3 regions of the Nocardia sp. JCM 38205 genome follow, and region 1 is predicted to be linked to each of the others. Evidence: riboswitches for the same ligand, from Rfam matches in the RefSeq annotation. Region 1 holds a riboswitch; each other region holds the start of a gene.
What was found. A riboswitch is a leader RNA that binds a small molecule or an ion and turns the genes downstream of it on or off. The one in region 1 is predicted to bind cobalamin.

Region 1 (10,316 bases):
CCAGGCGGTCGATCGCGTCGCGATGGCACATCATCTGATCGCGGATGACCTCGCGGCCATGTTCGCTGAGGCCGACCAGTTTGACCCGCCGGTCCTCTGGGCTTTCGTCCCTGGTCAGCAACCCGAGACGAACGAGCCGATCCACATTGCGCCCCGCCGCGGTCACCGACAACGAGAGTCGTTCGGCAATGGTGTGGATGGGCAGCTGCTGACGATCGTCGTGGCCGAGGACGAACAGGGTGCGTGCCTGCGAGAGCGACAGATCCAGGTCGACCAAACGATCGGCACCCCCGGAGCGGCTCGCGCTGAACAGGCCCGTCAGGAAACGCTCCAGCGTCTCGCTGATTCCCAATTCACTCGTCACCGCGCGATCATAATGCGCACGCAATAGTCGCGTACAAGCGAATATCGCGCGTTTGTGTCTAACGTCACGCCTGCTGGGTGGGACGTCATGATGGTGGCCGTGCGACGTATGCGTCACGGAGCCGACGCTAGACCCGGGGTCCGACACGATCGGTGTGATATTCGCCGGAAACGCCGCTCTATCTGTGTCGATGTGGTGAGTGTCACGTTCGGCCCGCGCCGATCCAGCGGTGCTGGAACGTGCCGGGCACCGGGGTCAGCGAATCGCGTCGTCGGATCGCGGCGCGATGTCCGAGGGCGGCACCAGCCCCCACTGCTCGAGGTGCTTGCGAATCTGTTCGGCCGCGTCGATATTGAGCGGCCCACTCGTCCACATCGCATACGGCAGGTTCAGGAAGCGGCCCTCGGTCACGGCGCGCAGTTGGTTGATGCCGGGTTTGGCGCGCAGCATCTCGACCTTCTGCGCGTAGCTCTGCATCGGATAGTCGACGAACATGATGGCGTCCGGGTCGGCGCCGGCCAGCCGCTCCCAGGACACCGCGGTCCAGGTGTCGGGGACATCGGAGAGCACATTGCGCCCACCGGCCGCGTCCAGGATCGCCTGCGGCGCACCGAAACTGCCGCTGGAGAAAATGGTGTCGCTGCCGCTGTCGAACAGGAAGATCTGCGGGGTGCGTGCGGGTTTCGGCGCGGCCGCGAGCGCGGCGAGGCGGCGATCGAGATCATCGACGAGCGCGGCGGCGCGTTCGGTGCGGCCGGTGATGGCGCCGAGATTGGTGAGGTCTTCGCGCAGCGCCGTCCACGGTTCGACCACGCCGCGCGGGCGTTCACCGGCGCGCTGGCGGCAGCTCTCGGTGAGGATGTAGGCGGCGATGCCCGCCGCCCGCAGCGAGTCGGGGGTGAGATTCTTGGATTCGTCGTAGCCGTAATTCCAGCCGGCGACGACGACGTCCGGTCCCTGCGCGAGAACCGTTTCCCGCGAGGGGGATTCGTCGGCCACGGAACGGAGCCGGTCCACGGCGTCGCCGTAGTGCTCGCGCAGCACGGTGATGTCCTGCTGCATGCTCGACACCGCGGCTACCTGATCCTGCGCGCCGAGCGCCAGCACCATCGAGACCATATTGCTGTCGTTGACGAACATGCGCTGCGCGGGAGCCGGAAAGCTCGACTCCACACCGCAATTGCGCACGGTCAGATCGCCGGTGGCCGCCTGGGGGTTGCCGCAGGCGGCCAGCGTCACCGCCAGCGCCGCCGCGCAGAGCATTCGGATCGGGTGTTTCATGGCGCCGCCTCTCGCGGAGTGATCAACAGATGGTTCTCGCCCGTCTCGGGATGCGGCACGCGGGTGGCCCGCACCCCGAACACGGCGTCGATGACGTCGGCGTGCAGCGCGATCTCGGGTGGCTCCAGCGGCTGGGCCCGCCCCTCGTGCACCACCAGCACCCGGTCGCAGTAGCGATCGGCCAGCGTCAGGTCGTGCAGCGCGGCGATCACGGTGCGGCCCAGGCGCCTGGCGTGGGCGAGCAGCTCGAGCCGGTGAGTGATGTCGAGATGATTGGTGGGCTCGTCCAGCAGCAGCACCGGAGTGTCCTGCACGAGTGCGCGCGCCAGCAACACACGCTGACGTTCGCCACCGGAGAGCCGATGCACCGGGCGGTCGCCGAATCCCGCGAGATCGACCGCGGCCAGCGCGTCGTCGACGACCGTGCGTTCGCGCGCCGAACCCGCACCCCACGGCGGCAGATACGGCGTCAGGCCGAGCGCGACCACCTCGCAGGCCAGCAGATCATCGGGCGGGCGTTCGTCCTGCGCCACTAGGGCGACAGTGCGCGCGCGGCGGCGGGGCGAGAGGGCGTGCAGGTCGTCCGGGCCCACCAGCACCCGCCCACGCCGCGGCTTCGTGAGCCCGGCGAGCGTGCGCAGCAGCGTGGTCTTGCCCGCGCCGTTCGGCCCGACGATGCCGATCATCTCGCCGGCACGGACCTCGAAGCCGACGCCGGTCAGGACCTCGCGCCGCCCGGCCCCGCAGGCCAGATCGTGCACGGCGACGACCGCCCCGCCGGTGGGGGCGCTCGCGGTCATCGAAGGCTGCGGCCGTCCAGCGGTCTCGCCGCCGCTCCGGTCGCCGGCCTCGGCCGCGGTGAACGCGCTGCTCACGACGCACCGAACCGGTAATGACGCCGGCCCATCAGGATCAGGAACGCCGGCGCGCCGATCAGCCCGGTCAACACCCCGACCGGTATCTCGGTGGGGCGCACCAGGACTCGGGTCGCGGCATCGGCGATCACCAGGAACAGCGCGCCCAGCAGCGCGCAGGCGGGCAGCAGCGTGCGATGGCGTGGCCCGACCACCAGGCGCGCCGCGTGCGGCACCACCAGGCCGACGAAGCCGATCCCGCCCGACACCGCCACCAGCACACCCACCAGCACCGCGAGCAGCACGAACAGCGCGATCCGCAGCTCACGCACCGGAACCCCGAGGGAACCGGCGGAATCGGCGCCCAGATGCAGCGCGTCCAGCCAGCCCGACGCCGCGATCAGCGCCACCGCGGAGGCCGCGACCACCGCCAGCGGCACCGCGATCTTGGTCCAGTCCGCCCCCGCCAGGCTGCCCAGCAGCCAGAACAGCACCGACTGCGCGGCCGCCGGATCGGTGCTGCGAAAGATCAGATAGCTGGTGAGCGCCGAGAATGCCGAGGCCAGCACGGTGCCGGTCAACACCAGCCGCAGCGGGGTCAGCCCGCCCTGGGTCACCGCGATCATGAACACCAGCGCCGCCGCCGCGAACGCGCCCATCAGCGCGCCACCGGACAATGCCCAGATCCCCGCCCCCGCGAACACACCCGAGGTGATCACCGCCGCGGCACCGACCCCGGCGCCGGAGGACACGCCGAGCAGAAACGGGTCGGCCAAGGGGTTGCGTACCAGCGTCTGCATGGCCGCACCGGCCAGCGCCAGCCCGGCACCGACGATCGCGGCCAGCACGGTGCGCGGCACCCGCAACTGCCAGACGATGGTGTCCAGGCCGGGATCCGGCGGAATCCGGCCGCTCAGGCGGTGGGTCAGGACCTCGACCACGCCCGATACCGGAAGCGATTCCGCGCCGAATCCGGTGGCCAGCACCATGACCGCGGCCAGCGCGGCCAGCAGCAACGGGACGACGACAGCGGTGCTGACACGAGTCATCGCGCACGCACCATCGATGAACAGCGCTCCACAGGCAAGTCGCGGCCTCTCCAGAGTTCGTCCGGTGGGGGAGGTCTGACTCGCGCCCGCAGTGGGCGCTCACAGTGGCGCGACCGTCCCGGATTTGCACCGGATTCCCGCACCCACCGAGGGTGAGGCCGAACTCTACCGATCGGTCCGGTTCGCCGTGGCGCCGGGTCGCGGCGATGGCAGAGGTTCGCGCGCCGTGCCTACAGTGAAAATATGTCGCCGCTGGACGATCGACACCCGTCCACTGTCACCGACTGGGCCGACGCGCGACGGCGGGCCCGATTGGCCGAGACCCGGCTCGGGCACAACTGGACGACGTTGCGCCGCACCCGGTTGGTGTTGTCGCGGGTCGGTGCGCTGGTACTGATCGTGCTGATCGGCATGGTCCAGTACTGGGTACACGACGTCGCGCCGGAGCGGGCGCGGCTGGCGGGCACCGAGCCGTCGCTGCTGCCGATCTCCGCGCCCGCCGATCCGGGGGACTGGGATACCGCCGTCGTCGACATGGTCGGTCTGGGCGGTCTCAACGCCTCCGACACCGCCGAGGCGCTGCCCGCACTGGCCACGATGGGCGTGGTGTGGGCGATCCGCTACGACAATCGCGGTATCGACACCAAGGTGATCGCCGATCTGATCATCCGGGCCGCGGTGATGTCCGGGATCCGCAATATCGTGCTCACCGGCCACAGCATGGGTGGGGTGATCGCGCTCGAGGTGGGCCAGCACATCCACACCGGCAGCGAGCTGCGCCTGGTCGCGGTGCTGCTCGACTGCACCCCGCTCGACCTCGACGCGGTACGACCCGACAAACGCGGCCGCGGCCAGGACATGGTGCGCTGGATGGGCTGGCTGCCCGGTGCCAGGGAGAGCCGCACGCTGCGCCTGACCGTCGAAACCTATGCGCGCCGGGAACGTTTCGTCGACCGCGAGGGCGTCCCCGGTATCCGCGTCGCCGAGTTGGGTGATGTGGTGGCCGAAGTGCTGCGCGACAAGATCTTCAACCCCGACGCCGCCAGCAACGGCCTGATCGAATCCCAATTCCTGGCCATCGTGGCCGGTGGTTCGGCCGACAACCTGCGCGCGCTGTCCGAGCCCGCCGACGGCAAGCCGCGGCCGGCGATCGTGTTCATCCGCCCGCACGACGCCCACCGCGACGACGTGGTCGACGTCGAACGCACCCATCAGGTGCTCATCGACGAGGTCGGCGGCGTGGACGGCGCGCTGCTGGTGGTGCTGCCGCACGGCACCGGCCACGCCAATCCACGGCAGCGCCCGCACGAGTACAACACCGTGCTCGCCCAGCAGGTGCAGCCGTTCGTGGAACGGTTCGAACAGCAGAGCGCCGACCGCGTCGACGCCGGACGGTGAGCCCGAGTTCGGATCACGGTGCCGTTAACGGTGTTCGGCGGCGGGCCCGGATTGTTGAATTCCGGCATGGCTCGACCTCGTATCTCCCGCACCGGCCCGCGCGGCCGCACCGCCGCCCTCCTGCTCGCCGCGGTATCGTTCGCGACGTTCGCGCTGACCGGATGTGCCTCCGACACGACGGAGGCGGGGTCTGTCGTCGACGGGCCGCTGCCCACCGAGGTGCCGCCGGGCACCAAGCTCGTCCTCGCCGACCAATCCGAACTGCTGCGCCATCAACTGCTGCTCTCGGGCGAGTTGGACAAGCTGCCGTTCGAGGTCGAGTTCGCCAACTTCGTCGGCGGGCCGGCCATCCTGGAATCGTTCCGCGCCGGGGCCGCCGACGCCGCCTGGGTCGGCGATGTCCCGCCCATCCACGCCCTCGCCGCGAAACAGGACGTGCCGATCGTCGCGGCGGCGCAGATCGATCCCAGCGCTTTGCGATTCGCGGTGGCGCCCGGTGTCTCGGTGCGCACGGCCGCGGAGATCAAGGGGAAGAAGATCGCCTACGCCGAGGGCACCTCACAGCAGGCGGCGGTGCTGCGTTTGCTGGACAAGGCCGGGCTGCAGACCTCCGACGTGGAGTTGGTGCGCATCCAGCTCGCCGAATTCCTGGACGCGGTACGCACCGGCCAGGTCGATCTCGCGCCGCTCAATGAACCCAACACCACCCGGTTCCTGCGCACTCCGGGCACCTCGCTGATCCCGGCCGAGGAAACCGAGGGCACCTACCCGGGGCTCACCTATCTGTACGCGCGCCGCGAGGTGGTGCGTGATCCGGCCAAGGCCGCCGCGGTGCGGGCGCTGGTGGCCGCGTACGTGCGGTCGTGGCAGTGGGTGAACGAGCACCGCGGCGAATGGGCGCAGAAGTACTACGTGGACAACCAGAAGGTGAGCCTCGACGACGCCACCCGCATCGTGGAATCGCGTGGCACCATCACCTTCCCGCATCTGGACCAGCAGCTGATCGATCGCCAGCAGGCCACCATCGACGTCATCGACGCCGCCGGCGAACTGCCGCGCAAGGTCGACGCCGCCGACGGCATCGACCTGCGATTCGACGCCGTCATCACCGAAACCGTCGGCCAGGTCGGCGCCGGCTTCGCAACCGGGAGCAACTGATGGCTGTCCATACCGCACGCGCGGGCGTCGTCGGACGGGTACCGCGCACCGCATCCACCCCCGCGCTCGCCGCACGCAAGCGCACCCGCCGCACGCTCGGTCCGGGCCGGGCGATCCCGTTCGGCGCGGCGCTCGGACCCGCGCTGCTGATCGCCGCGTGGATCGCCGGGTCCGCCTCCGGTGCGCTCGACCCGGAGACGTTGCCCGCGCCGTGGACGGTCGCGCAGACCGCGGGCGAGCTCATCGCCGACGGCCGCCTGCAATCCAACCTGCTCACCTCGCTGCAACGGGCCGGGATCAGTCTGGTGCTCGGCGTGGTCATCGGGGTGGTGCTCGCCTTGATCGCCGGGCTCAGCCGCCTCGGTGAGGCACTGGTGGACGGGCCGATCCAGATCAAACGCTCCATCCCGACGCTGGCATTGATCCCGCTGTTCATCGTGTGGTTCGGCATCGGCGAGCAGATGAAGCTCATCGTCATCACCACCAGCGTGCTCATCCCGGTCTACATCAACACCCACGCGCATCTGCGCAGCGTCGACGCACGCTATGTCGAACTCGCCGAGACGGTGGGCCTGTCGCGGACGGCGTTCATCCGCACCATCGCCCTGCCCGGTTCGCTGCCCGGGTTCTTCACCGGGCTGCGGCTGGCCGTCACCATCTCCTGGCTGGCGCTGGTGGTGGTCGAACAGGTCAACGCGACCAGCGGCATCGGCTATCTGATGACCCAGGCCCGCACCTACGGCCAGATCGACGTCATCGTGGTGGGCCTGGTCATCTACGGCCTGCTCGGGCTGCTCGGCGATCTCGCGGTACGCACCGTGGAAAGGAAGGCGCTGTCATGGCGGCAGACTCTCGGCGACTGAACCTCGTCCGGGCCCGCGCGCTCACTCGCGGCTTCGGTGAGCGGGTGGTTCTCGACGGCCTCGATCTCGATATCGCGCGCGGTGAATTCGTGGCGCTGCTGGGCCGCAGCGGCTCCGGGAAGAGCACCTTGCTGCGGGCGCTGGCCGAACTCGACGACGGTGTGCCCGGCTCGGGGGAGTTGTCGGTGCCCGCGGAAAAGGCGGTGGTGTTCCAGGATTCGCGGCTGCTGCCGTGGACACGGGTGCTCGCCAACGTCACCCTCGGGCTGACCGGGCCCGGTGCCGCCGACCGCGGCCGGGACGCGCTCGCCGAAGTCGGCCTGGCCGGCCGGGAGAAGGCCTGGCCGCGCGAGCTGTCCGGTGGTGAACAGCAGCGGGTGGCGCTGGCCCGTTCGCTGGTGCGCGCACCGGCCCTGCTGCTGGCCGACGAGCCCTTCGGCGCGCTCGACGCGCTCACCCGGATCCGGATGCATGCGCTGTTGCGTGAGCTGTGCGCCAAGCACACTCCGGCCGTGCTGCTGGTGACCCATGATGTGGACGAGGCGGTGTCGCTGGCCGATCGCGTACTCGTCCTGGAAGCGGGGCGCATCGTGCTGGACCGCCGCATAGATTTGGAACACCCACGCCGGCACAGCGATCCGGCCTTCGCGCAGTATCGAGAGGAGCTGCTCGGCGGGCTCGGTGTCGAGCCGCAGGCAGCGCAGGTGAAGCAGGCGTCATGACCGAGCAGCGACAGTTGAGTCTCAACGCGTTCATCTACCCGGCCGGCCATCACGAGGCGGCCTGGCGGCATCCCGACAGCGGCGCCGACCGGATCTACGACGTGTCCTATTACCAGCAGATCGCCCGCACCGCCGAGGCCGCGACCTTCGACGCGGTGTTCTTCGCCGACGGGCCCGCCCTGCGCACCAACGTCGAGTTCAATGCCGCGCCGGGGCTGGAGCCGATCACGCTGCTCACCGCGATCGCCGCGGCGACAACGCATCTCGGGTTGATCGCGACGGCCTCGACCACCTACTACGAGCCCTACAACCTGGCGCGGCTGTTCTCCTCGCTCGACCACATCTCCGGCGGCCGCGCGGGCTGGAACATCGTCACCACCGGAACCGAGGCGGCGGCGGCCAACTTCGGTCTCGACCGGCACCCCGATCATCGCGAACGCTATGCCAGGGCACGGGAATTCGTCGACGCGGTGGTCGCGCTGTGGGACAGCTGGGAAGACGACGCGATCGTGTTCGACCGCGCGGCCGGACGCTACGCCGACCCGGACAAGATCCACCGGATCGACTTCAACGGCGAATACCTGCGCGTGCGTGGCCCGTTCAGCTCCGCGCGCACGCCGCAGGGCTATCCGGTGCTGGTGCAGGCCGGTGCGTCCAATGACGGCCGCGCCTTCGCGGGCCGCTACGCCGAGGCCATCTTCACCGCGCACCAGCGGCTCGAGGACGCGCAGCGGTTCTACCGCGACATCAAGGAGCGGGCGCGCGGCTTCGGCCGCGATCCCGAGCACGTCAAGATCCTGCCCGGCATCAGCCCGTTCATCGCCGACACCGAAGCGGCGGCGCGGCGGCTGGAACGGGAGTTCAACGAGCTCACCGTGCCGGAATACGGTCTGACGCAGCTGGAGAGCATCGCGGGCAAGAGCCTGCGGCATCTGGCGCTCGACGAGCCGGTGCCGTACGAATTGTTCGCCGATGCCGGCGACGTCACCGATAACGCCCAGAGCCGCCTGCAAGTGGTGGCGGGAATCGTGGAGCGTGAGCGTCCCACGGTGCGTGGACTGCTGTATCGGCTGGCCGGTGCGCGCGGGCATAGGGTCGTCGCCGGAACACCGGAACAGGTGGCCGACACCATCGAAGAATGGTTCCGGCACGGTGCGGCCGACGGATTCAATGTGATGCCGCCGTATTACCCGGGCGGGCTCGAGGCGTTCACCGAGACCGTGGTGCCGATCCTGCGTGAGCGCGGGCTGTTCCGCACCGAATACCGCGGGACCACGTTGCGCGATCACTTCGGGTTGCCGCGTCCGGAGAGCCGGTTCGCGCGACGGCCCGCACTGGCCCGGTGAGCGCCCGATAGCCATCCGGCTCCGAGCGGGCCGGCGCGCGAGCACTGCGCCGGCCCGCTCAGCGCACGCGTGAGCCGAGCAGGTGCCGGATACCGCCGACGAACAACTGCAGTCCGAAATCGAAACGGGCTGTGGGGTCGATGGATTCGGTCTGCTCGAGCGGTGACGCCGCGTCGGCGAGCGCGCCCGCCGAATCCATCTGCATCCGCGACTGCTCGTCGACGGTGTGCCCGAGCACGTAATACAGCAGCGTGAACGCCGCCAGTTCGGCCTCGGCGCGCGGCATGCCCGCCCGGATGGCGGCGCCGGCGAAACGCTCGCGGCCCTTGCTGGTGGTCAGCCGCGAGGCGTAGGTGGCCGAGACGAGTTCGGCGCCGTCACGGTAGGCCAGCAGGCAGTTGCGCAGCCGGTGCGCGAGTTCGGTGAGCTGGCCGGGCCAGTCGGTGGCCGTCAGCGGATCCTCCATGGGCGCGAGGATGCGGTCGGCCACCGCGCCGAGCAGGGCCTGCTTGTTCGGGAAGTGCCAGTACAGGGCGCCCGGCTGTACGCGCAACGATCCGGCCAGGCGACGCATCGTGAGGTCGGCGAGACCGTATTGGTCGAGGATGGCGATGGCGCCGTCGACCACATCGGACCGGTGCAGTTGCACGCTGGAACCCTCCCGTCGTGTTGTGTCTCACTCTCGAGCTAGCCTATCCTGAACACCGTTCAAGTTGCCGGGTCGGTTCAGTGTGCACACTCCTTCCAGTGTGAACGCCCTCTCGATCGGCCGTCGACGGCCGCGCCCCGGCCGGATGAAAGGGATTCGTGCAGTGACCCAGGCACCCGTGACCACCGACATTCTGGCCATCGCCCGCGAGCAGGTGCTCGAGCGCGGCGTCGGGCTCACCCAGGAGCAAACTCTCGAGGTACTGAAGCTCGGTGACGACCGGCTCGAGGACCTGCTGGCATTGGCCCACGACGTGCGGATGAAGTGGTGCGGGCCGGAGGTCGAGGTCGAGGGCATCATCAGCCTCAAGACCGGCGGCTGCCCGGAGGACTGCCACTTCTGCTCCCAGTCGGGCCTGTTCCAGTCGCCGGTGCGCGCCGCCTGGCTCGACATCCCGAGCCTGGTGGAGGCCGCCAAGCAAACCGCCAAGACCGGCGCCACCGAATTCTGCATCGTCGCGGCCGTGCGTGGCCCGGACGAGCGGCTGATGGCCCAGGTCGCCGCCGGTGTCGAAGCCATCCGCAATGAAGTCGACATCCAGGTCGCGTGCTCGCTCGGCATGCTCACCCAGG
Region 2 (10,316 bases), on a different contig from region 1:
GACTTTCGAGAACATTGACCTAAGGTACCCGCCCTCGCACCGTGGGCCGACAGGGAAGTCCCCTTCGCAGCAATCTTCACAACCGGTCCTTGCATGGTTGCGAAGTTGCGTTCACCCGGCCGTCATATCTCACCGCACCGCCCGGCGGAACGTGCGATGAACGCCGGGTCATAGCTACTGGTGAGTTACCTACTGGCCGGTCACCACCAGTGCAGAGTGCGGTACCGCAGGCCACCACGCAGCTGGCCCACCCCGACGCCGATCAGCAGACCACGCTCTTCGCCGGTCAGCCCACGCGAGAACGCGAGCCGGAGCAGGCGGATCAGCACCTCCGGCAGATGGATCTCCGGCAGACCGTTACCGGGGAATTCGGCATTCAGCCGGGCCAGGCCGATACCGCGCGCACGTCCCTGGCGATAGCCCGGCCGGAACCCACGGCGATAGCGATAGGCGACCAAGGCCTGGGGCAGGAACCCGGTACGGAAACCTTCCCGGTGCGCATGCCAGCCGAAGGCGAGATCCTCATTGGCCGCATAGGTGACGTCGATCCCGCCGAGTTTGCGATACACGTTCGCTCGGCACGCCATCGCGCAGCCGACGATCACCGGGGCGAACACTCCGGGCGGCTGGAATCGATCCGGTTCGGGCACCTCGGCGATGCCCCGCCGGTTGCCGGCATTGAGCGAGCGGCCTTCGACCGCACAGCTGATCAGGTCGTAGCCTTCGTCGAGGAACGCGAGCATGCGACGCATCCAGTCCGGCTGCACGCGGTCGTCGTGATCGCAGAACAGCAGCACATCACCGGTGGCGTACTCGGCGCCGACATTGCGGGCGTACGCCGCGCCGGCCCTCTCCGACGCGGCGACCCAGCGCAGGTGCAGCCGTTCCCGCAGCGGGTGCCCGGCCAGATGAGCTTCGAGGCCGAGTGCGCTGCGATTGTCCGCGACGACGACCTCGAACTCGCCGTCGTAGTCCTGTTCGGCGAGTGCCGTGAGCTGCTCGTCGAGATGCCCGCGATCGGTATCGCCGGCGATGTGCGCGGGAATGACGACCGAGGTCATCGGTGGTTTCGGTGCCTGCACGGCTCCTCCTCCTCGCCGTTGTGAAAGACAGGTGTTTAGGTTAAGTCAGGGATGGGCGGCTCACCACCGGAGCGCTGCCCCGACTATCGTGGGCACCGCAGCTGGTTCGCCGGCCGGACGACAAGGAGCCCCGAACGTCCGCCCCGGCGTCGAAGCCCGCCCCTGGCGGGTGAGAGGGAACCCGGTGGAAATCCGGGACTGTCCCGCAGCGGTGAGTGGGAACGACCGCCGTCATCAGCACTGGGCACACCGCCTGGGAAGCGACGGCCAGTAGGTCGGCCGAATCGGCCGGTGCCCGCGAGTCCGAAGACCTGCCCGTTGTGCCGGATACGCCGTATCCGGCGGCCATCGCCTCGTGGACCGGGCGCTCGCCACCTGTGTTGCCAATACCCGACCCGTCTGCCGGGTCGTCCGGGGCTCATCGGTGCCGTGCGTACCCGAATCGGCGATCGCCCGCCGCAACTCAGCACTGGAGAAACACCGTGACTGTTCTTACGCACAACCCGTTCACCGCAACGGTTCTCGGGCTTCCCCGGGTGGGGCCACGCCGGGAACTCAAGCGCGCCACCGAGTCCTATTGGGCCGGGCGCATCGACGCTGCTCGACTGCACGAGGTGGCTCGCGAGCTGCGTCGTGCCCAGTACACCGAATTACTCGATGCCGGAATGGATTCGATCCCGGTCGGCACCTTCTCCTATTACGACCAGATGCTCGACACCGCCGTGCTGCTCGGCGCGCTACCGCCGCGCGTGGCCGGTATCGAGGCCCCGCTGGACCGCTATTTCGCCGCCGCGCGCGGTACCGACGCGGTCGAACCACTGGAGATGACGAAGTGGTTCGACACGAACTATCACTACCTGGTTCCGGAGCTCGGACCGCAGACCACGTTCACCCTGCATCCGGAGACCGTGCTCGACCAGCTGGGCGAGGCGATCGAGCTCGGCGTGCCCGCGCGGCCGGTGATCATCGGGCCGGTCACCTTCCTGAAGCTGGCCAAGACGGCCGGGGCGGCCGCGCTGGAGCGCATCGACGAGCTGGTGCCGCTGTATCGCGAACTGCTGAGCCTGCTGGCCGGGGCGGGCGCGCACTGGGTGCAGATCGATGAACCGGTGCTGGTCACCGATCTGACCGAGGACGAGCTGGCCGTGGTTCGGCGGGTCTACACCGAGCTCACCGCGTCCGGTGATCGCCCGGCGATGCTGGTGGCCACCTACTTCGGCACCCCGGGCCCCGCGCTCGCGGCACTGGCGGGCACCGACGTCGAAGGCCTCGCGGTCGATCTGGTCTCCGGCACCGAAGTGGGCGAGCTGGCGGCGGTGCCCGCACTGGCGAACACGCTGCTGGTGGCCGGTGTGGTCGACGGACGCAATGTGTGGCGCACCGACCTCGATGCCGCACTGAGCACCCTCGGCACACTGCTCGGCTGCGCGAAGTCGGTGGCGGTATCGACCTCGTGCTCGCTGCTGCATGTGCCGTACTCGCTGGCGGTCGAGACCGGGCTCGACGACGCGTTGCGTTCGTGGCTGGCCTTCGGTGCGGAAAAGGTCGGCGAGGTGCGGGTGATGGCCACCGGCCTGAGCGCGGGCACCGCGACGATCGCCGATGAATTGTCCGCTGCGCGTGCGGCTTCGGCGAGCCGTGCGGCCGATCCACGGATCAGCAACGGCCAGGTGCGGGCCAGGCTGGCGGCCCTCGGTCCCGACGCGGTGCGGCGGGCGCCGGCCGAACAGCGCAGGCAGCTGCAACGCGAACGGCTCGAGCTGCCGCTGCTGCCCACCACCACCATCGGCTCGTATCCGCAGACTTCGGCGATTCGGTCGGCCCGCGCCGCGGTGCGTTCGGGCGAGATCGACCGCGCCGCCTACGAGCAGCGGATGCGCGACGAGATCGCCGACGTCATCGCCCTGCAGGAGAAGCTGGAGCTCGATGTGCTGGTGCACGGCGAGCCGGAACGCAATGACATGGTGCAGTATTTCGCCGAGCAGCTCGACGGATTCGCGGCGACAGAGCTGGGTTGGGTGCAGTCCTACGGCACCCGCTGCGTCCGTCCGCCGATCCTGTTCGGTGATGTGGTGCGTCCCGCGCCGATGACGGTCGATTGGATCACCTTCGCGCAATCGCTGACCGAGAAGCCGGTCAAGGGCATGCTGACCGGGCCGGTGACCATCTTGGCCTGGTCGTTCGTCCGTGATGATCAGCCGCTGGCGGATTCGGCCAGGCAGGTCGCGTTGGCCATCCGGGACGAGACCGTGGATCTGCAACACGCCGGCATCCGGATCATTCAGGTGGACGAGCCGGCGCTGCGGGAGTTGCTGCCGCTGCGGGCCGCCGAACAGCCCGCCTATCTGGACTGGTCGGTGCGGGCGTTCCGGTTGGCGACTTCCGGCGTCGCCGACTCCACGCAGATCCACACACATCTGTGCTATTCGGAATTCGGCGAGGTGATCGATGCGATCGCGGGCCTGGACGCCGACGTGACCTCCATCGAGGCGGCGCGTTCACGCATGGAGGTGCTCGACGATCTGAATGCCGCCGGTTTCGATCTCGGCGTGGGCCCCGGCGTCTACGACATCCACTCCCCGCGCGTACCCAGTGTCGAGGAGATCACCGCGTCGCTGCGAGCCGCGCTGAAAGCCGTGCCCGCCGAACGCCTCTGGGTCAATCCCGACTGCGGCCTGAAAACCCGCGGCACCGCCGAGGTCGAGGCTTCGCTGCGCAATATGGTCGCCGCCGCCCGCGCCGTGCGCTGATCCGCCGGACCGGGTGAACGAGCTGGGCCACGCCCCGAAAGGCGTGGCCCAGCCTCACATCGGCCACCTGCTGCCGCACGCCCTTCAGCCCTCCGTCTCCCCCGCAGCCCCCGTTTCCTTACGCCGAGCACGCTTGATCACACATCCCTGACACCGACGCCCGACCCGCAACACCGGCCGGTCCCGAGCATCCGGCGCCACCACCCCACGCCACAGCGCCCTGCACCCCTGATTCCGCTCCATGTGCCTGCCCCTCCTCACCTGTCGATTCGATCGTTTCGCCAGGTTGGACGGACCGGATGGGGATTCGGTTCCCGTCGGCGTCAACAATTTTCGACGCACCGTACGACACGCCGAAATCGTGGCGTCGACGGCAGAAATCGGACCACGTCGAGGTCGGTCGCAACGCGCGAAAACCGCGAACAACTCCGATGAGCTGTTCGCGGTTCGCCGGCGGCAGCGCGTCTCAGGCGACGACCAGTTCCCGCTGTTCGACGCCGACGTACGCCGACAGCGGGCGGATCAAGGCGTTCGACTGGGTCTGTTCGATGATGTGGGCGGTCCAGCCGGTGATGCGGCTCATGACGAAGATGGGAGTGAACATCTCGATGTCGAAGCCCATCAGGTAATAGGCGGGGCCTGCGGGGAAATCGAGGTTGGGTTCGATGCCAGTGGCCTCGGCCATGGTGTGTTCCAGTGCGGAGTACATGCGCACCCACTTCTGGCCGCCGGTCACTTCGGTGACGTCGTCGAGGGCCGCTTTCATGGTGGGGACGCGGGAATCGCCGTTCTTGTAGACACGGTGGCCGAAGCCCATCACCTTCTCTTTGTTCGCCAGTTTGGTGCGCAACCATTGCGGGGCGCGTTCGGGTTCACCGATGGCGAGCATGTCGCGCATGACGGCTTCATTGGCGCCGCCGTGCAGCGGGCCTTTCAGGGCGCCGATCGCGGCGGTCACCGCGCTGTAGATATCGGAGCGGGTGGAGGTCACCACACGCGCGGCGAAGGTGGAGGCGTTGAATCCGTGCTCGGCGTAGAGGATCAGCGAGGTTTCGAAGGCTTGCACGATCCGCCGATCGGGCACCTTCCCGAAGCACATGTTCAGGAAGTTCTCCGCGAATCCCAGATGTGAATGCGGCGCAATCGGTTCCAGGCCGCGCCTGCGGCGCATATCGGCGGCGATGACGGTGGGCAGCACTGCCATCAGCCGCAGTGCCTTCCCCAGTAGCGCCTTGTCGCCTGGCGATCCGGACAGATCCTCGGCCGGGTCCTCGGACCCGAGATAGCTGACGACGGTGCGCACCACATCCATCGGGTGGCAGCTGTCGGGCATCTTCTGCACCAGCGACAGAATCGACCGGTCGGCGCGCCGCTGCGCCCGTTCACGCTGGCACAACAGTTCCAGCTGCCCGGCATTCGGCAGCTCGCCGTACCACAGCAGATACGCGACCTCTTCGAAGCAACATTGCCGCGCCAGATCCTGCACGGCATACCCGCGGTAGGTCAGCGAATTCGTTTCGGGCACCACCTTCGAAATACTGGTGGTATCCACCACCACGCCGGCGAGGCCCTTCTTGATCTCGGTCATATCGATCACTCACTCACGGTGAAATTGAAGATTCCGGAATCGAAGTCGTTGTAGCGCTGATACTCCAGCAGTTCGTAGAGCCGCGACCGGTGCTGCATGGCGTCCAACAACCCGGCTTGCGTTCCGGTGGAAGCGATCTCACGCAGCCCGTATTCGACGGCGAACATGGCCAGCCGCAGCGTGGACACCGGATAGATCACGGCGTCGAAGCCGATCGCCTCGAGCGTGCCCGCCGAGATCAACTCGGATTTACCGAACTCGGTCATATTGGCCAGCAGCGGCACATCCACCGCCGCACGGAACTTCGCGAACTCGCTCTCGTCGGCCAGCGCCTCGGTGAAAATCAGGTCCGCGCCCGCGTCGGCGTATGCCTTGGCCCGGTCGATGGCCGCGTCGAGCCCCTCGATCGCCCTGGCGTCGGTGCGAGCGCAGATGACGAAGTTCGGGTCCCGCCGGGCCGTGACCGCGGCCCGCAGCCTGCGCACCATCTCGTCGCGATCGACCACGGCCTTGCCGTCGAGATGCCCGCAGCGTTTCGGATTGACCTGATCTTCGATATGGCAGGCGGCCAGGCCGGCGTCTTCGAGCAGGGTGACGGTGCGCGCGGCGTTCATCGGCTCACCGAACCCGGTGTCGGCGTCGATCAGTACCGGCAGTTCCGTGACCCGCGCGATCTGCTGTCCACGCTCGGCGACCTCCGTCAGCGTGGTGAGCCCGATATCTGGCAGGCCCAACTCGGCCGACACCACCGCCCCCGACACGTAGACACCTTCGAATCCCAATTCCTGGATCAGCTTGGCCACCAGCGGGTTGAACGCGCCCGGCAGCCGCAGGATCCGATCGGCGGCCAGCCCGGCCCGCAGGGCGATCCGCTTGTCGGCGGCGCTATTGGCCGCCGCGATGAGCCCGGTCATCAGAACACGCCCTCGGGGATGGCCGGTGCGCCGGCGAGCACCTGTTCGGAGACGGTGAAGGTGAGCCGATCGAGTTCACCCGCGGCCAGTTCGGGCGTCCGCTGCGCGGCGTCGAGGAAACGGCGCTGTTCGGCGGCGTCGAGCACGCCTTCGGTCAGCGCGGTGAACTTCTCGATGTACTGTTCGCGCGCGAACGGCCGCGCTCCCAGCGGGTGCGCGTCGGCAACGGCCAGCTCGTCGGTGATGGTCTCGCCACTCTTCAGGGTGACCACCGCCCGCGCACCGAAGGCCTTCTCACCGGGATCAGTCGAGTGATAGCGCCTGGTCCATTCGGCATCTTCGACCGTCGAGATCTTGCGCCACAGCTCGATGGTGTCGGGCCGCCGCGCGCGTTCCGGCGCATAGGAGCGCTCGTGATGCCAGCTGCCGTCCTGCAGGGCGACCGCGAAGATATAGGGCACCGAGTGGTCGAGGGTTTCCCGGCTGGCGTACGGATCGAACTTCTGCGGATCTTCCGAACCGGTGCCGATCACGACGTGGGTGTGGTGGCTGGTGTGCAGCACGATCGAGGCGATCTGATCGAGATCGCCGATCCGCGAACGCATCCGGCGGGCGAGGTCGATCGGTGCCTGACTCTGGTACTCGGCCGAATGCTCCTTGGTGTAGCTGTCCAGGATGGCGAGTTTCGGCTCGCCAGGGCCGGGCAGCGGAACCCGATACTCGGCGTCCGGTCCGCCGAGCAGCCAGGCGATCACGCCGTCGGCGCCCTCCCAGATCGGCGACGGCGCACCCTCCCCGCGCATCGCCCGATCGACCGCCTCGACGCCCATCTTCCCGGCGAAGGCCGGCGCATACGCCTTCCAGCTGGAGATCTCGCCCTTGCGGGACTGCCGGGTGGCGGTGGTGGTGTGCAGTGCCTGGCCGATGGCCTGGTAGATCGTCTCCGCATCCAGGCCGAGCAGGGTGCCGAGTCCGGCCGCGACCGAGGGCCCGAGGTGAGCCACGTGGTCGATCTTGTGCTCGTGCAGGCAGATACCGCGCACCAGATCCATCTGGATCTCGTATCCGGTGGCCAGCCCGCGGATCAGGTCGGCGCCGCTGCGCCCGGTGTGCTGGGCCACGGCCAGGATCGGCGGGATGTTGTCGCCGGGATGGGAGTACTCGGCGGCCAGAAAGGTGTCATGGAAATCGAGTTCGCGCACCGCGACCCCGTTGGCCCAGGCCGCCCACTCCGGGGATACCACTCGATCGGCCGGCAGCCCGAACACCGTGGCTCCCGCGCGACCGGCCCGCGGCGAATAGCCCGCGGCCACTGCCTGCGCCCGGGCCGCCGCCACCGGCCTGCGGACCAGCGCGGCTGCCGCCACCGCGGCATTGTCGATGATCCGGTTGACGATCATCTCCCGCACCGCCTCGGTCACCTCGACCGGATCGGTGGCGACTTCGGCGATCCTGGTGGCCAGATGCTCGGCCCGCGGGAAATCTTCCGCGGATCCGCGAGCACGTACGATGTGGGTCTTCATGCGTCCTCCGCACTGTTGGCGTTCTCTCTACCGTTACTTCGCACGCTACGCAGCACGAACCCGTGGCAAAACACCTTGCACGCGTGGATTTTTGTGGGTAACAACCGGCATTTTTGCGATGTTTGCGAAGAACGCGGGGTACGATCGCTCGCCGTGCGGAAGATGTACGCGGGTGCCCGGTTGCGACGGCTGCGCGAGGAGCGGCGGATGACCCAGGCCGCGCTCGCGAAGGCGCTGGACCTCTCGCCCAGCTACCTCAACCAGCTCGAGCGCGACCAACGCCCGCTCACCATCCCGGTCCTGCTCAAGCTGAACTCCACCTTCGACCTGGATGTGCAGTTCTTCGCCGCCGATTCCGATGCCAGGCTGGTATCGGATCTGCACGAGGTCCTGGTCGACGCGGCGGGCGGGGAGAGCGCGCCGCTGACCGAGATCGAGGAACTCGCCACCCGCCAGCCCGAGATCGCGCGCCTGGTGGTGGCCATGCACCGCCGGTTACGCACGGCCACCGATCAACTCGATCTGTTCTCGGCACGGGTCGCGGCGCCCGCGGGCGCGGCCGGTGTGCCCGCGCCCTACGAGGACGTGCGCGACTTCTTCTACGACCATCACAACCACATCGGCCGCCTGGATCTGGCCGCGGAACGGCTGTTCGACGAATGCGGGCTGTCGATCGGCTCGCTGGATCGGCAGTTGGCCAGGGTGGCCGAAGAGCGGGCAGGAGTGACCGTGCTGGTGCGCGGTGACGGCGCCGACTCCTCGGTCCCGAAACGCCGCTACGATCCCGACAGTCGCACCCTCACCCTGGCCCGGCGGTTGCGCCCGGGGCAGCGCGCCTTCCAGATCGCCACCACTTTGGCCTTCCTGCTCTACGGCAACGAACTCGACGCGGTGCTGAGCGAGGCGCCCGCACTGGTGGGTGAATCCCGCACGCTGGCAAGGATCGGGTTGGCCAACTACTTCGCCGGCGCGCTGGTCCTGCCGTACGGGCGATTCCTGCGGTCGGCGGAGGAACTGCGCTACGACATCGACCTGCTCGGACTGCGGTTCGAGGTGGGTTTCGAGACCATCTGCCATCGGCTGAGCACCCTGCAACGTCAGGGACAGCGTGGAGTGCCGTTCTTCTTCGTGCGCACCGATCGAGCCGGCAATATCTCGAAACGCCAGTCCGCCACCGCCTTCCACTTCTCGCGGGTCGGCGGTAGCTGCCCACTGTGGGTGGTGCACGAGGCCTTCGCCCATCCCGGCCGCATCCTCACGCAGGTCTCGGAGATGCCCGACGGCCGCCGTTACTTCTGGATCGCGCGCACCGCGATGATGGCGCCGCAGGGGTTCGGCACGATGGCCAAGAATTTCGCCATCGGCCTCGGCTGCGATATCGAATACGCCGACCGGCTGGTGTATTCCAAGGGCATCCAGCTCGACGATCCGGCCAACGCGGTGCCGATCGGCGCCGGGTGCAAGGTCTGCGACCGGCCCGCCTGCCCGCAGCGGGCGTTCCCGCAGATCGGCAGCCCGCTGGCGGTCACCGAGGAGGTGTCGGCGGATCTGCCGTACCCGCGGGTGCGGATCTGAACCGATCAGGACTTGGCCAGGTACTCCAGACGTTCGGAATCGACGGCGGCATGCATCATCGCCGCCAGACCCGGGTGCTGGGTCAGCCCGGGATCCTGCTCGACCAGCTCGCGCGCGAGTTGCTGTGCCGCCGTGATCACTTCGAGGTCGTCGAGCAGCGACAGCAACCGCAGTGACCGTGCCGTGCCCGACTGCGCCGAGCCGAGCACATCGCCTTCGCGGCGCTGGCGCAGATCCAGGACCGCAAGCTCGAAGCCGTCGGTGGTGGCCGCGACCGCTTCCAGCCGGGTCATCGCCGGACCGCCCGGGGCGGCGTCGGTGATCAGCAGGCACAGCCCCGGATGCTTACCGCGGCCGATCCGCCCGCGCAATTGGTGTAGCTGGCTGACGCCGAACCGGTCGGCATCGACGATCACCATCACGGTGGCGTTGGGCACGTCCACGCCGACCTCGACGACGGTGGTGCAGACCAGCACGTCGATGCTGCCTTCGTTGAACTCCCGCATCACCTGGTCTTTGTCGTCCGAGGGCAGGCGGCCGTGCAGCAGTCCGACCCGTAGTTCGGACAACGGACCGGTGCGCAGCTGATCGAAAACGTCGAGCACGGCCTGCGTGGTCGGCCCCTCTTTGCCCTCGGCCTTGGATTTGCCGTTACGCGATGTGCCGCCGCCGTCCTCGTCGTCGCCGATGCGCGAGCACACCACATACGCCTGCCTGCCCTCGCGCACCTCCTCGGTGATCCGCTCCCAGGCCCGGTCGACCCAGTTCGGATGCACCCGGCGCGGCACCACTTTCGACGTGATCGGTGAGCGGCCGCGCGGCAGTTCGGTCAGGGTGGAGGTTTCCAGATCGCCGAGGGTGGTCATGGCGATGGTGCGTGGAAT
Region 3 (10,316 bases), on a different contig from region 1:
CCGGTGGCGCCCGAGCGCATCGCCTCGAAAACGTATTCGTCCAGTTCGAAGGTGGTCAGCACGACCACCTTCACCTCCGCCAGTTTGGGATCGTCGGCGATCATGCGGGTGGCGGCGAGGCCGTCGAGGATCGGCATCCGGATATCCATCAGCACCACGTCGGGGGCGAGCGCGCGCGTCATCCGCACGGCCTGTTCGCCGTTGTCGGCCTCGCCGACCACCTCGATGCCGTCCTGCGCGTCGAGCAGGGCGACGAAACCTCCCCGCACCAGCGCCTGATCGTCGGCGACCAGCACCCGAATGGTCATCGCGGCTCCGTTCCGCCGTGGCCGTCGGACGGGTCCGGGTGTGCCCGGCCGTTGGCTCCCGAGGGTGCTGTGGTGCGCGCGGGCTGCCGGTGGATGGCTGAGTTCGAGCCCGCGGTGGGGCCGGAGGGACGAGCCGGTGCTGTGGCCGGTCGGTTGTTCTCGCCGCCCGGCGGTCGCTCGGAACCGAGACGGGAGGGCCGACCCGGCTGCGTGGTCGCGCGTGCGGCTGCCGCCGGGTCGGCCTCGTCCTGAGCCGAACCCTGCGGCTGGTCTCGGCCGTTCCGGCCGGGCGGGTCGGCGGGTGGTTGCGCACGCGATGTTCCCGTCGCGGGCGGGCGGTCCTGCGCCGGACCGGAGGCGTCGCCCACCGAGGTCGTGTCGCCGGCCGCCTGCCCAGCTGCGCCGGCCCGCTCGGCTTTCGCACCGGGCGAGGTCGAGTTCGCCCGCTCACTCGACGTCGCGGGCCGCACCGGCAACCGCGCCGCGACCCGGAAACCTCCGCTCGGCCGCGGCCCTGCCGTCAGCGCCCCGCCGAGCGCATGGGCCCGTTCCCGCATCCCGATGATCCCGTTGCCGCCGGTGCTCCCGGTGCGGACGGGCGCGCTGGTGGGGCGGGTGTTGTCGATGGTGAAATCGACCGAGTCGGGGGTGTAGCGCACGGTGACGGTGGCGTCCGCGCCGGGCGCGTGCCGCACGACATTGGTCAGCGACTCCTGGATGATCCTGGCGGCGGCCACGTCGATGACGCTCGGCAGCGGCGCGACGGTGCCGAGCACCCTGGTGTGCACGGTCAGCCCGGCTTCGCGGATGCGATGCAGCAGTTCGTCCAGATCGGCGATGCTCGGCGCGGGGCTGCGCGGCGCGGCCGGTACTGCGGTCTGATCGGCCGGCTCTGGCTCGGTCGTGGAGTGGTCCTGGCCCTCGGCCATGGTGCCGGTATCGGCGCCGAGGGCATCGGCTCGCCGTGCGGGTCCCGGCATCTCGGTGCGCCGCCGCCTGGCCCGCGCGCGCCGCCGGCGGCTTCGGCTGGCGCGCTGATCGGGGTCCGGGATCGCCTCGGGCTCGGCCGCGGAGCCCTCGCCGCCGACCGGGCTCCCGGTGCGGATGGTGTGCAGCAGCGTGTGTACCTCGGCGAGCGCGTCCTTGCTCGCGCCCTTGATGGCGGCCAACGCGGATGCGGCCTGTTCCGGTTTCTTGTCGAACAGTTCCAGCGCCACCGACGCCTGCACATTGATCAGCGACAGACTGTGGGCCAGCACGTCGTGCAGCTCCCGGGCGATGGCCAGCCGCTCCTCGCTGGCCTGGCGCCTGCGCTGGGCTTCCTCGTCGCGCCGCGCCGCTTCGGCTCGCTGCCTGCGCGCCTCGAGCACCGCCTGGCGCTGGCGGATCCCCTCGGCGATGCCGACCAGCACCGCGAGCCACGCCATCAACCCGAAGATCTGCCACACCTCGGTGGGGCGGCCCAGCAGGGCGGGTAGCGGCCACACGATCACCAGGTAGCCGAGCGGCACCAGGGGATAGGTCCACCACCGTGATCCGCGGGTGGCCGCGGTGAGGAAGGCGATCACCAGCGAGATGAAGATCGGCCCGTAGCCGTAGTCCAGCGACAGATAGCTCACGCATGCCGCGAGCGTGACGAACAGGACCGGCAGCGGCTCATATCTGCGGAAGATCAGCGCGACCGGCCCGACCAGCAGCAGCGCGTAGCCGAGGGCGTCGAGGGAACGCACCCCCGTCTGGCCGAAGTTGGCTCCGCGCCCGCCGAACACCTGCACCGCGGCGACGACAAGCGCCACCCCCCAGTCCCATCCGACCAGGCCACGACCCGCCATCCCGAACTCCCGCACCTTATGCACCCTATTCGCCCAGTAGCCGGAATCCATCCGTACCGACGCGTATTTCCCGGATACGCGCCGTGCACACCCTCGCATCCGCCCGGCTCGCTACGTCAACGGGCGTACCCGAAGCCGCGTCCGGCGACGGATGTGGCCGCAGCCCACGACGAGGAGGGTTTCGGTCATGACGGATTCGATTGTGGTGACCACAGAGCTGACCAAGCGGTACGGCACCCATCTCGCGGTGGATCGGGTGGATATGCGGGTGCGGCCGGGCGAGATCTACGGATTTCTCGGGCCCAACGGTGCGGGCAAGACGACGACGTTGCGCATGCTCGTCGGGCTGATCACACCGAGCTCCGGTTCGGCGACGGTGCTCGGTCAGGCACCGGGCGATCCCACGGTGGTGCGCCGCGTCGGCGTACTGATCGAGGGGCCGGGTTTCTACCCGTACCTTTCGGGCCGGGACAACCTGCTGGTCATGGCGCGTTACCGGGGCCTCGGCCGGGCGCAGGTGTCCGAGGCCTTGCGGCGGGTGGGCCTGGCCGGACGCGCCGACGACCGCTACCGCACCTATTCCCTTGGCATGAAGCAGCGCCTCGGTGTCGGCGCCGCGCTGCTCGGGCGCCCGGATCTGCTGATCCTGGACGAGCCGACCAACGGCCTCGATCCGGCGGGCATGGCGGAAATGCGTTCGCTGATCACGGATCTGGCCGCCGACGGGCACACCGTGTTGTTGTCGAGTCACATGCTCAGCGAGGTGCAGGAGATCTGTGATCGGGTCGGCGTCATCTCCGGCGGCAGGCTGCTGGCCGAGTCGACTGTGGCCGAATTGCGCGGCGCCGCGACCTTGTTGGTTCGCGCCGCGCCCGCCGACATCGCTGTGCCGGCCATCCGTGCGGTGCTCGGCGAGCCGGTGACGCTCACCGCGGCTGGCATCCGGATCGAGGCGGGCGCGGACGCGGCGCCGAAAATCGCTCGCGCCGTGCTCGAATCGGGCGCCGATCTGCTCGAACTTCGCGTCGATGAGAAATCCCTCGAGGAAGTGTTCTTCGAGATGACCGGTCTGGAGGCAGTGAGATGAGTGTGCGCACCACGGCGGTATCGGATCTGATCGCCAGTATGCGAGCCGAGCGGCTGCGGCTGACGAAATGGCCCGCGTTCTGGATCATTCTCGGCACCTGGATCCTGCTGAACCTGACCTTCGCCTACCTGTTCAACTACCTGGCCTACCGGTCCGGCGAACAGACCTCGATGTCGGACGGACTGCCGAAAGACCAACTGCTCCAGCAGTTGCTGCCCGCCGCGGTGCCGGAGGTGTTCACGCAGGGCATGGCCATGTTCGGTGGGGCGTTGATGCTGATTCTCGGTGCGCTGGCAATCGGCAGCGGCTATGGCTGGGGAACCTGGAAAACCGTGCTCACTCAGGGGCCCTCGCGCATCGTGGCGATCGCGGCGACGCTGCTCTGCCTCGCGGTCGTGGTGGTGGGCCTGGTGGTCGTCGCCTTCGCGGTGGATCTCGGCGTTGCCTCACTGATCGCGAGTAGTGAATCGCAGCCGGTGGCGATGCCTTCGGTGCGGCATTCGCTGGACGGGATCGTCAGCGGCAGCCTGATCCTGGGCATGTGGACGTTGGCGGGCGCGCTGATCGGCGCGATCGCGCGTGGTCCGGCGCTGGCCGTCGGTCTCGGGCTGGTCTGGGTGCTGGTGGTGGAGAATCTGCTGCGCGGCGTCGCGGGCATTTTCGACCCGATCGAGGTGGTCACCGATCGGCTGCCAGGCACCGCCGCCGGTTCATTGGCGGGGGCCATGCGCGGCACCGATGCCCCGCCGACGCCCGGCGTGCTCGATATCCTGACCCGCGCCGAATCCGTACTCGCGCTGACGATCTACACCGTGGTCTTCGTACTGGCCACGATCTGGCTGATCCGCCGCCGCGATCTGGTCTGAATCTCAGCGCCCGAGCAGGGCGTGCGCGAGCTGCCGCAAGGCCCCGGCGATCTGTGCCGGGGCCAAGCCGCGTGCGCGTTGCTGCTGGTAGACCTCGGCCGCCAGCGGTGCGAGCAGCGGGTCGACCATGGCGTCGGGGTCGGGCACGCCCGCAGCCCGCAGTAGCGCACGGACATGCGCGAACCAGAACCCGTACGCGCCGGTGGTGAAGCGGGCGCCGCCGGTTTCGGCGCCGAGCACCAGCCCGGAATGGGTGTCGAGCAGTTCCACCATGGCCGCGTAGAAGGCGGCAAGCCGTTCGGCCGGCGATGCGCCGGGGCCGAGCGGTGGGGCGCCACGCACCAGCTGTTCTTGCAGGGCCCGTTCGTGTTCGTCGAGCAGTGCGACGGCGATCGAATGCGTATCCGGATAGCGGCGGTACAGGGTGCCGCGGCCGACGCCCGCGGCCTTGGCGATGTCGTCCATGGTCACCGTGCGCGGATCGCGCGCGGCGAAGAGCTCGGCCGCCGCCGTGAGCACCTTGGCCCGGTTGCGGGCGGCGTCGGCGCGCTCGACGGGAGCGCTGCCCGCACCGCCGGCCAGCAGGTCGGCAGGGGAATCCATGACCGCGACTGTAGCCGATCCAGGATTATGTGGACAAGCTGTCCACTTTTGCCCTACAGTCGCGTTCGTAGATAAGTGGACGCAATGTCCGCTTGATCGGAAGGATGTCGATGACCACCCTGTTGCACCTCGATGCGAGCGCTCGCCACCCATCGATAAGCCGCAGCCTGAGCGCTGCCTTCGCCGCCGAGTGGCGCGCGGGCAACCCGGACGGCGATTACCGCTACCGTGATCTCGCACTGGATCCGGTGCCGTTCATCGACCAGGGCTGGACCGAACTGTGCGATCTCGTGCTGGCCAACGGCAGTACCGAGCTGGAGCGCATCGGGGAATTGGCGCACACGCCGGCCCAGCGCGCGGCCTGGTCCGTCACCGGGCCACTGCTCGAGGAATTACTCGCCGCCGACGTCGTGCTGATCGGCACGCCCATGTACAACTATTCGATCCCGGCCGTCCTGAAGGCCTGGATCGATCAGGTGGCGTTCCCGCGAATGTCACTGGGCCACAGGCGGTTCGTGGTGACCAGCGCGCGTGGCGGCGCCTACTCGCCCGGTTCACCGAAGGCCGGCTACGACCATCAGGAACGCTTTCTGCGCGATTTCTTCGCCGGTCATTTCGCCGTGCGCGATGCGGTGTTCGTGAATGCCGAGCTGGCCAATTCCCGGCTCGATCCGGGCCTTGCGCACCTGCGCGCCGATCATGAGCGCTCCTATGACCTGGCCCTGAAAACGGTGCGTGAGCTGGCCGGGCGGTACTGATGAGCTGGTTGATCCTCGGCCTCGCGGGGCTGGTGGAAATCGCGTGGTCGCAGTCCATCAAGCCGACGGAGAATTTCACCCGCCCGCTGCCGACCCTGCTGTGTTTCGCGCTCGGGACCTTCGCGGTCTACCTGTTGTCGCGGGCCATGCAAACGCTGCCGGTCGGCACCGCGTACGCGGTCTTCACCGGAATCGGCGCGGTCGGGGCCGTCGTGCTCGGCGTGGCCGTGCATCGTGATCCGTTGAGTGCGGGAAGATTTGTGGCATTGTCGCTGATCGTCGGCGGGATCGTGCTGGCCAAGATGACCGATCCCGGATGATCGGATCACCGCTGCCGCAAACGGTCGGACGGGCCCGGGCGCGCGGGTAAGGTCGGTCTGATGGTCGATCAGCATGTGCGTTATCCGGACCTGTCGGCACGGCCTCACGAGCTCACCGTCGAACGGGTCATGACCGCGTCACCGACATTGTTGTACCTGGCCTGGACCCAGGGCTTCGATATCTGGTTCGCGATCCCCGAATCGGTTCGCATGCGCCCGCAGGTGGGTGAACCCTTCTACTTCGAAGCCGACAATCAGGGCACGCCCGTCCCGCATTACGGTCGCTTCCTTCGGCTCGAGCCGGACCGCCGCATCGAGCTGACCTGGGTCACCGGCGCGGGCGGCACCGAGGGTGCGGAGACCGTGGTCCGGGTGGAATTCGTGAAACAGCCACGCGGCATTCGAATCAAGCTGCGGCACAGCGGGTTCCCGAACCAGGAAGCCTGCGATCGGCATCGCGCCGCGTGGCCCGCCGTCCTCGAGCAGCTGGACAAACGAACTTCCGCCGCGGTCTGAGCGGTGCGGGTAGGTTCGAGCGGAGAACCTACCGACAAACCGATCGTGGAAAGGACTGTGATGCCCACACGTACCGCGCGCACCGCATGGACCGGCGGCCTGCAGGACGGCACTGGACAGGTCGAGCTGGCCAGCTCGGGCGCAGGCAAGTACGACGTGTCGTTCCCGAAGCGGGCCGCCGACAACGCCGAGGGCACCACAAGCCCGGAGGAACTGATCGCGGCCGCGCATTCGTCCTGCTACGCGATGGCGTTGTCGGCCGAGATCGGCAATGCCGGCGCCACCCCGCGCAGCCTCGACGTCACCGCCGACGTCACCCTCGGGCCGGATCCGGCGGGCGGCTTCCGCATCAGCGGAGTCAAGATCACCGTCCGCGGCCGCGTCGACGGTCTCGACGAGGCCGGCTTCCGCACCGCCGCCGAAGCCGCCAAGGCCGGTTGCCCGGTCAGCAAGGCCCTCGCCGGGGTCGACAACATCACCCTGGACGCCGCACTGGAGTCGTGAGTCGGCACCGCCCGGGTCCATTCCGCAACGGAAAGCCCGGGCGGCCATCGGCGCGAAGGCCGCACCGCCCGAATCGGGAAGCCCGGAACCTCCGGCGAAAAGGCAGTGCCGGTCACGGATACCGACACTGCCCTGTGTGCTTCTCGATGCGGGATCAGCCCGCGGCGGTAGCCGCCTCTCGCACCGGGGCATCGGTGCGGCCGGCGAACTCGGTGAGCATGGCGTAGCCGAGGCCGAGGCAGGCCCACAGCGTCGTCGAGACCGCGAGTGAGGAGATCCGGAACTCCCACAGCAGGCTCGCCGGGAAGTCGGCGCCCACCTCGTTCACGCCCGGCAGAACGATGTAGCCGATGGTGGTGAGCAGCACGAAGGCGGCCACACCCGCGGTGAGCCGGAGGGTATCCGGGCGGCCGGCCAGCAGCTTCCAGACGTATACGCCCGCCCCGACGGCGGCCAGGCCGAGCAGCACCGCCGCCAGCCACAGCAGCGTCCGGTCGTTGATCGTCTCCGGATCGCCGACCGCAGGCGGGTTGGCCGGGTACTTGAAGAACGGCACGGCGATGATCGCGGCCCAGCCGCCGATGCCGAGCCCGAGGGCCAGCTTCGGCCCCGACAGCGCGGTGTAGCGCCGCGCGACGTGGGCGACGGCACCGAAGATCGCACCGAACGCCATCCCGGCCAGCCCGAGCGCGAGGAACTGGCCCGCCTTCTGGCCGCTACGGCTGACCAGCGGTTCTTCCTCGTCGCCATGGGAGTGACCGGCGGAGGGCTGTTCGCCGTGCGAATGTCCGCCGGATTCGGCGGCCGCGCCGGCTTCCTCGATGGCGATGGCCGCCTCCACCTTGGGCTCGCCGACGAAATAGCCGACGGTGCCCGCCAGCAGGCCGGCGATCAGGCCGGCCAGCAGACCACGAAGCAAGAGGGTGCGCAGAGTTCCGATCAGTGGCACGGAAGACCCAGCAGGTGGCGTCCGTCGTGCATCAGCTCATGCATGAACATCCCGCTGCGCGAGATGGCGCCCTGATCGAATCCGACCAGGTAGAGGGTGAGCAGAGCGAGCAGAACGACACCGACCGTGATGAGCACGGTGGCCAGGGAATCGGTGACCCGGGCGGATACGCCAGGGGTGTGCACGAAGGCCATTGCAGTCCTCCTTGGGATAAACGCGTCCCGTCGAAGTGGTCGCGAAGGTGCCGGTGTCTGGCTTTCCGGCACCGAACCCGGTGGCTGGAACACAGTGGCGCGACCGCTCCGGATTTGCACCGGATTCCCGCGTCACCTACGCGTTTGTCCCTCGAACTGTGACACCCCGCGGCGGCCGTCGTCAATATCGGATGGCGACGGCTGCCGTGGCGAATGGGGCGTCAGCTCGCGGAGGCGGCCTTGCCCGCGACGTCGAGCACGACCTCGAATTCGAGCAGCGAGGCACCGGTGGCGACCGGCTTCTGCTGCTGGCCCGCATGCGCCTCGCGGGCCGGGCCGTCGCGCCAGGCGGCGAAGGATTCTTCCGAATCCCATTGCGTCACCACGAAGTACCGGTTCTCGCCCGCGGTCGGACGCAGCAGCTGGAAACCGAGGAAGCCGGGCGAGTTCTCCACCGCGTGTGCCCGGTGGGCGAACCGCTTCTCCAGCTCGGGGCCCGCGCCCTCGGGAACCTCGATCGCATTGATCTTCACAACAGACATGCCACGATTGTGCCCCCTTGCCCCGCGACCGCGGCCGGGTGCGACCGGTATCACCGATGGGTGCGGCACAATCGCGGACGTGTTGTACGACGAAGGCGGGACGGGCACGCCGCTGCTGCTGTTGCACGGCCTGATGGGCAGCGCCCGCACCTGGCGCGATCACCTGGACTGGCTGCGCGGCTTCGGCCACGTCTACACCTTCGATGCCGCCGGGCACGGCAGGCCGGCCCCCGCCGAACTGAGCACCGAGGCGTTCGTCGCCGATCTGGCCGCCGCGACCGCGCCCATCGCCGAGCCGATGGTGGTGATCGGGCACTCGATGGGCGGGCTGCACGCCTGGATGTTCGCCGCGCAGTTCCCCGAACGGGTGAAAGCGCTGGTGGTCGAGGATATGGCCCCGGATTTCACCGGCCGAACGGCCGCGCACTGGGCGGCCATGATCGAGGCCTGGCCGCAGCCGTTCCCGGACGAGCGGGCGGTGCTCGACTTCTTCGGCCCCGTCGCCGGACGCTACTTCCTCGCCTCCTTCGACCACGGCCCCGACGGCTACCGGCTGCACGGTTCGGTCTCCACCTTCCGCGACATCTCCGAGGAATGGGGCACGCGCGATTTCTGGGCCCAGTGGCGCACGATCCGCGTGCCCGCCCTGCTGATCGAGGGCGAACACACCATCACCCCGCCCGGCCAGATGCGCGCCATGGCGGAGGTCCATCCGGGGGCCGAATACGTGCTGGTCCCCGACGCGGGCCACCTGGTGCACGACGATCAGCCCGAGCGTTATCGGGCGGAGGTGACCCGGTTCCTCGGCGGGGTGCTCGGGACCGAGGAATCGAACGGTGCCGTCGACTGCTCCGCGAGGACTCGGACTGCCGAGAATGGTCGCGTCGACGATGCGCACAATGCGGGCGAACGGGCGGTCGGCCCAGGGAATTCGAGAGCGGCGACCGATACCGAGACGTGCTGAGCGTCAACTCGGACCGGGCTCCACTCGGCCGGCTCGGCCCCGGTTCGTATCGGCGAGCTCGAGCCCGGCTCCGGGTGCGTCGGCCGGCCCCGGTTCTCGGGTTCGTGCGCGAACTCAGCTCCCGGGCTCGCGGTGCCCGGCCTCGCCCGCCAGCGCGAACAGCCCGTCGGCGGTCTGCTCGATCAGCCCGTCCACCAGCAGCGAATCCAGGGCACGGTCACGCTGGCCCGGGTCCCGGGTCCATGCCATGTCGAGCCGCACCCGTTCCACCGGCCCGGCCGCATCACGCAGCACGTCCATGAGCCGGCCGCGGGCCTGCCGGTCGGTGCCCTCGTACTTCTGCGTGCGCCGCACCACCTGCGAAGCGGGCCTGCCCGCCTCGTTCCACGCGCACCGCGGCAGCGGGCAGTTGTCGCAGCCGGGGGAGCGGGCGGTGCAGATCAGCGCGCCCAGTTCCATCAGAGCGGCGGAGAAGGTCGCGGCCCTCGGCACCGACGCGGGCAGCAGCGCCTCGGTCTCGCGCAGATCCCTCGCCGAAGGATTACCCGCATCGGCGCGCCCGTGTACCGCGCGGGCAACGACCCGGCGAACATTGGTGTCCACCACCGGAACTCGCTGCCCATAGGCGAAACACGCGACGGCGCGGGCGGTGTAATCGCCGATGCCGGGCAGGCCGAGCAGCACCTCGACGTCCTCGGGCACCCGATCACCGTGCTCGCTCGCCAGCACCCGCGCGCATTCGTGCAGCCGCAGCGCACGGCGCGGATAGCCGAGCTTGCCCCAGGCCCGCAGCACCTCCGCCTGCGAGGACGCCGCCATGGCCGAGGGCACCGGCCAGCGCGCCACCCATTCCCGCCAGATCGGCTCGACTCG

Region 2: linked by a shared signal. The riboswitch ahead of metE (5-methyltetrahydropteroyltriglutamate--homocysteine S-methyltransferase) and the one ahead of AC4HOU_RS19800 (FecCD family ABC transporter permease) in region 1 are both predicted to bind cobalamin.
Region 3: linked by a shared signal. The riboswitch ahead of AC4HOU_RS12890 (CbtB domain-containing protein) and the one ahead of AC4HOU_RS19800 (FecCD family ABC transporter permease) in region 1 are both predicted to bind cobalamin.

Annotation. Positions count from the first base shown of each region.
Region 1 is NZ_JBYHFL010000005.1:184,851-195,166, reverse strand. It holds gene AC4HOU_RS19815 (MarR family winged helix-turn-helix transcriptional regulator) at 1-364, opposite strand, end outside; gene AC4HOU_RS19810 (ABC transporter substrate-binding protein) at 620-1,645, opposite strand; gene AC4HOU_RS19805 (ABC transporter ATP-binding protein) at 1,642-2,520, opposite strand; gene AC4HOU_RS19800 (FecCD family ABC transporter permease) at 2,517-3,548, opposite strand; cobalamin riboswitch at 3,600-3,726, opposite strand; gene AC4HOU_RS19795 (alpha/beta fold hydrolase) at 3,792-4,946, shown strand; gene AC4HOU_RS19790 (ABC transporter substrate-binding protein) at 5,013-6,104, shown strand; gene AC4HOU_RS19785 (ABC transporter permease) at 6,104-6,967, shown strand; gene AC4HOU_RS19780 (ABC transporter ATP-binding protein) at 6,943-7,689, shown strand; gene AC4HOU_RS19775 (LLM class flavin-dependent oxidoreductase) at 7,686-9,035, shown strand; gene AC4HOU_RS19770 (TetR/AcrR family transcriptional regulator C-terminal domain-containing protein) at 9,094-9,684, opposite strand; gene bioB (biotin synthase BioB) at 9,848-10,316, shown strand, end outside.
Region 2 is NZ_JBYHFL010000001.1:1,284,306-1,294,621, forward strand. It holds gene AC4HOU_RS06005 (pyruvate carboxylase) at 1-15, opposite strand, end outside; gene AC4HOU_RS06010 (glycosyltransferase family 2 protein) at 201-1,082, opposite strand; cobalamin riboswitch at 1,232-1,415, shown strand; gene metE (5-methyltetrahydropteroyltriglutamate--homocysteine S-methyltransferase) at 1,565-3,832, shown strand; gene AC4HOU_RS06020 (bifunctional 2-methylcitrate synthase/citrate synthase) at 4,299-5,420, opposite strand; gene prpB (methylisocitrate lyase) at 5,426-6,334, opposite strand; gene AC4HOU_RS06030 (MmgE/PrpD family protein) at 6,334-7,857, opposite strand; gene AC4HOU_RS06035 (short-chain fatty acyl-CoA regulator family protein) at 8,011-9,432, shown strand; gene recG (ATP-dependent DNA helicase RecG) at 9,438-10,316, opposite strand, start outside.
Region 3 is NZ_JBYHFL010000003.1:242,842-253,157, forward strand. It holds gene AC4HOU_RS12840 (response regulator transcription factor) at 1-308, opposite strand, end outside; gene AC4HOU_RS12845 (histidine kinase) at 305-2,155, opposite strand; gene AC4HOU_RS12850 (ABC transporter ATP-binding protein) at 2,328-3,227, shown strand; gene AC4HOU_RS12855 (ABC transporter permease) at 3,224-4,093, shown strand; gene AC4HOU_RS12860 (TetR/AcrR family transcriptional regulator) at 4,097-4,696, opposite strand; gene AC4HOU_RS12865 (FMN-dependent NADH-azoreductase) at 4,807-5,454, shown strand; gene AC4HOU_RS12870 (DMT family transporter) at 5,454-5,774, shown strand; gene AC4HOU_RS12875 (SRPBCC family protein) at 5,835-6,290, shown strand; gene AC4HOU_RS12880 (OsmC family peroxiredoxin) at 6,351-6,794, shown strand; gene AC4HOU_RS12885 (CbtA family protein) at 6,949-7,743, opposite strand; gene AC4HOU_RS12890 (CbtB domain-containing protein) at 7,734-7,937, opposite strand; cobalamin riboswitch at 7,969-8,121, opposite strand; gene AC4HOU_RS12895 (antibiotic biosynthesis monooxygenase family protein) at 8,159-8,479, opposite strand; gene AC4HOU_RS12900 (alpha/beta fold hydrolase) at 8,559-9,443, shown strand; gene AC4HOU_RS12905 (HhH-GPD family protein) at 9,558-10,316, opposite strand, start outside.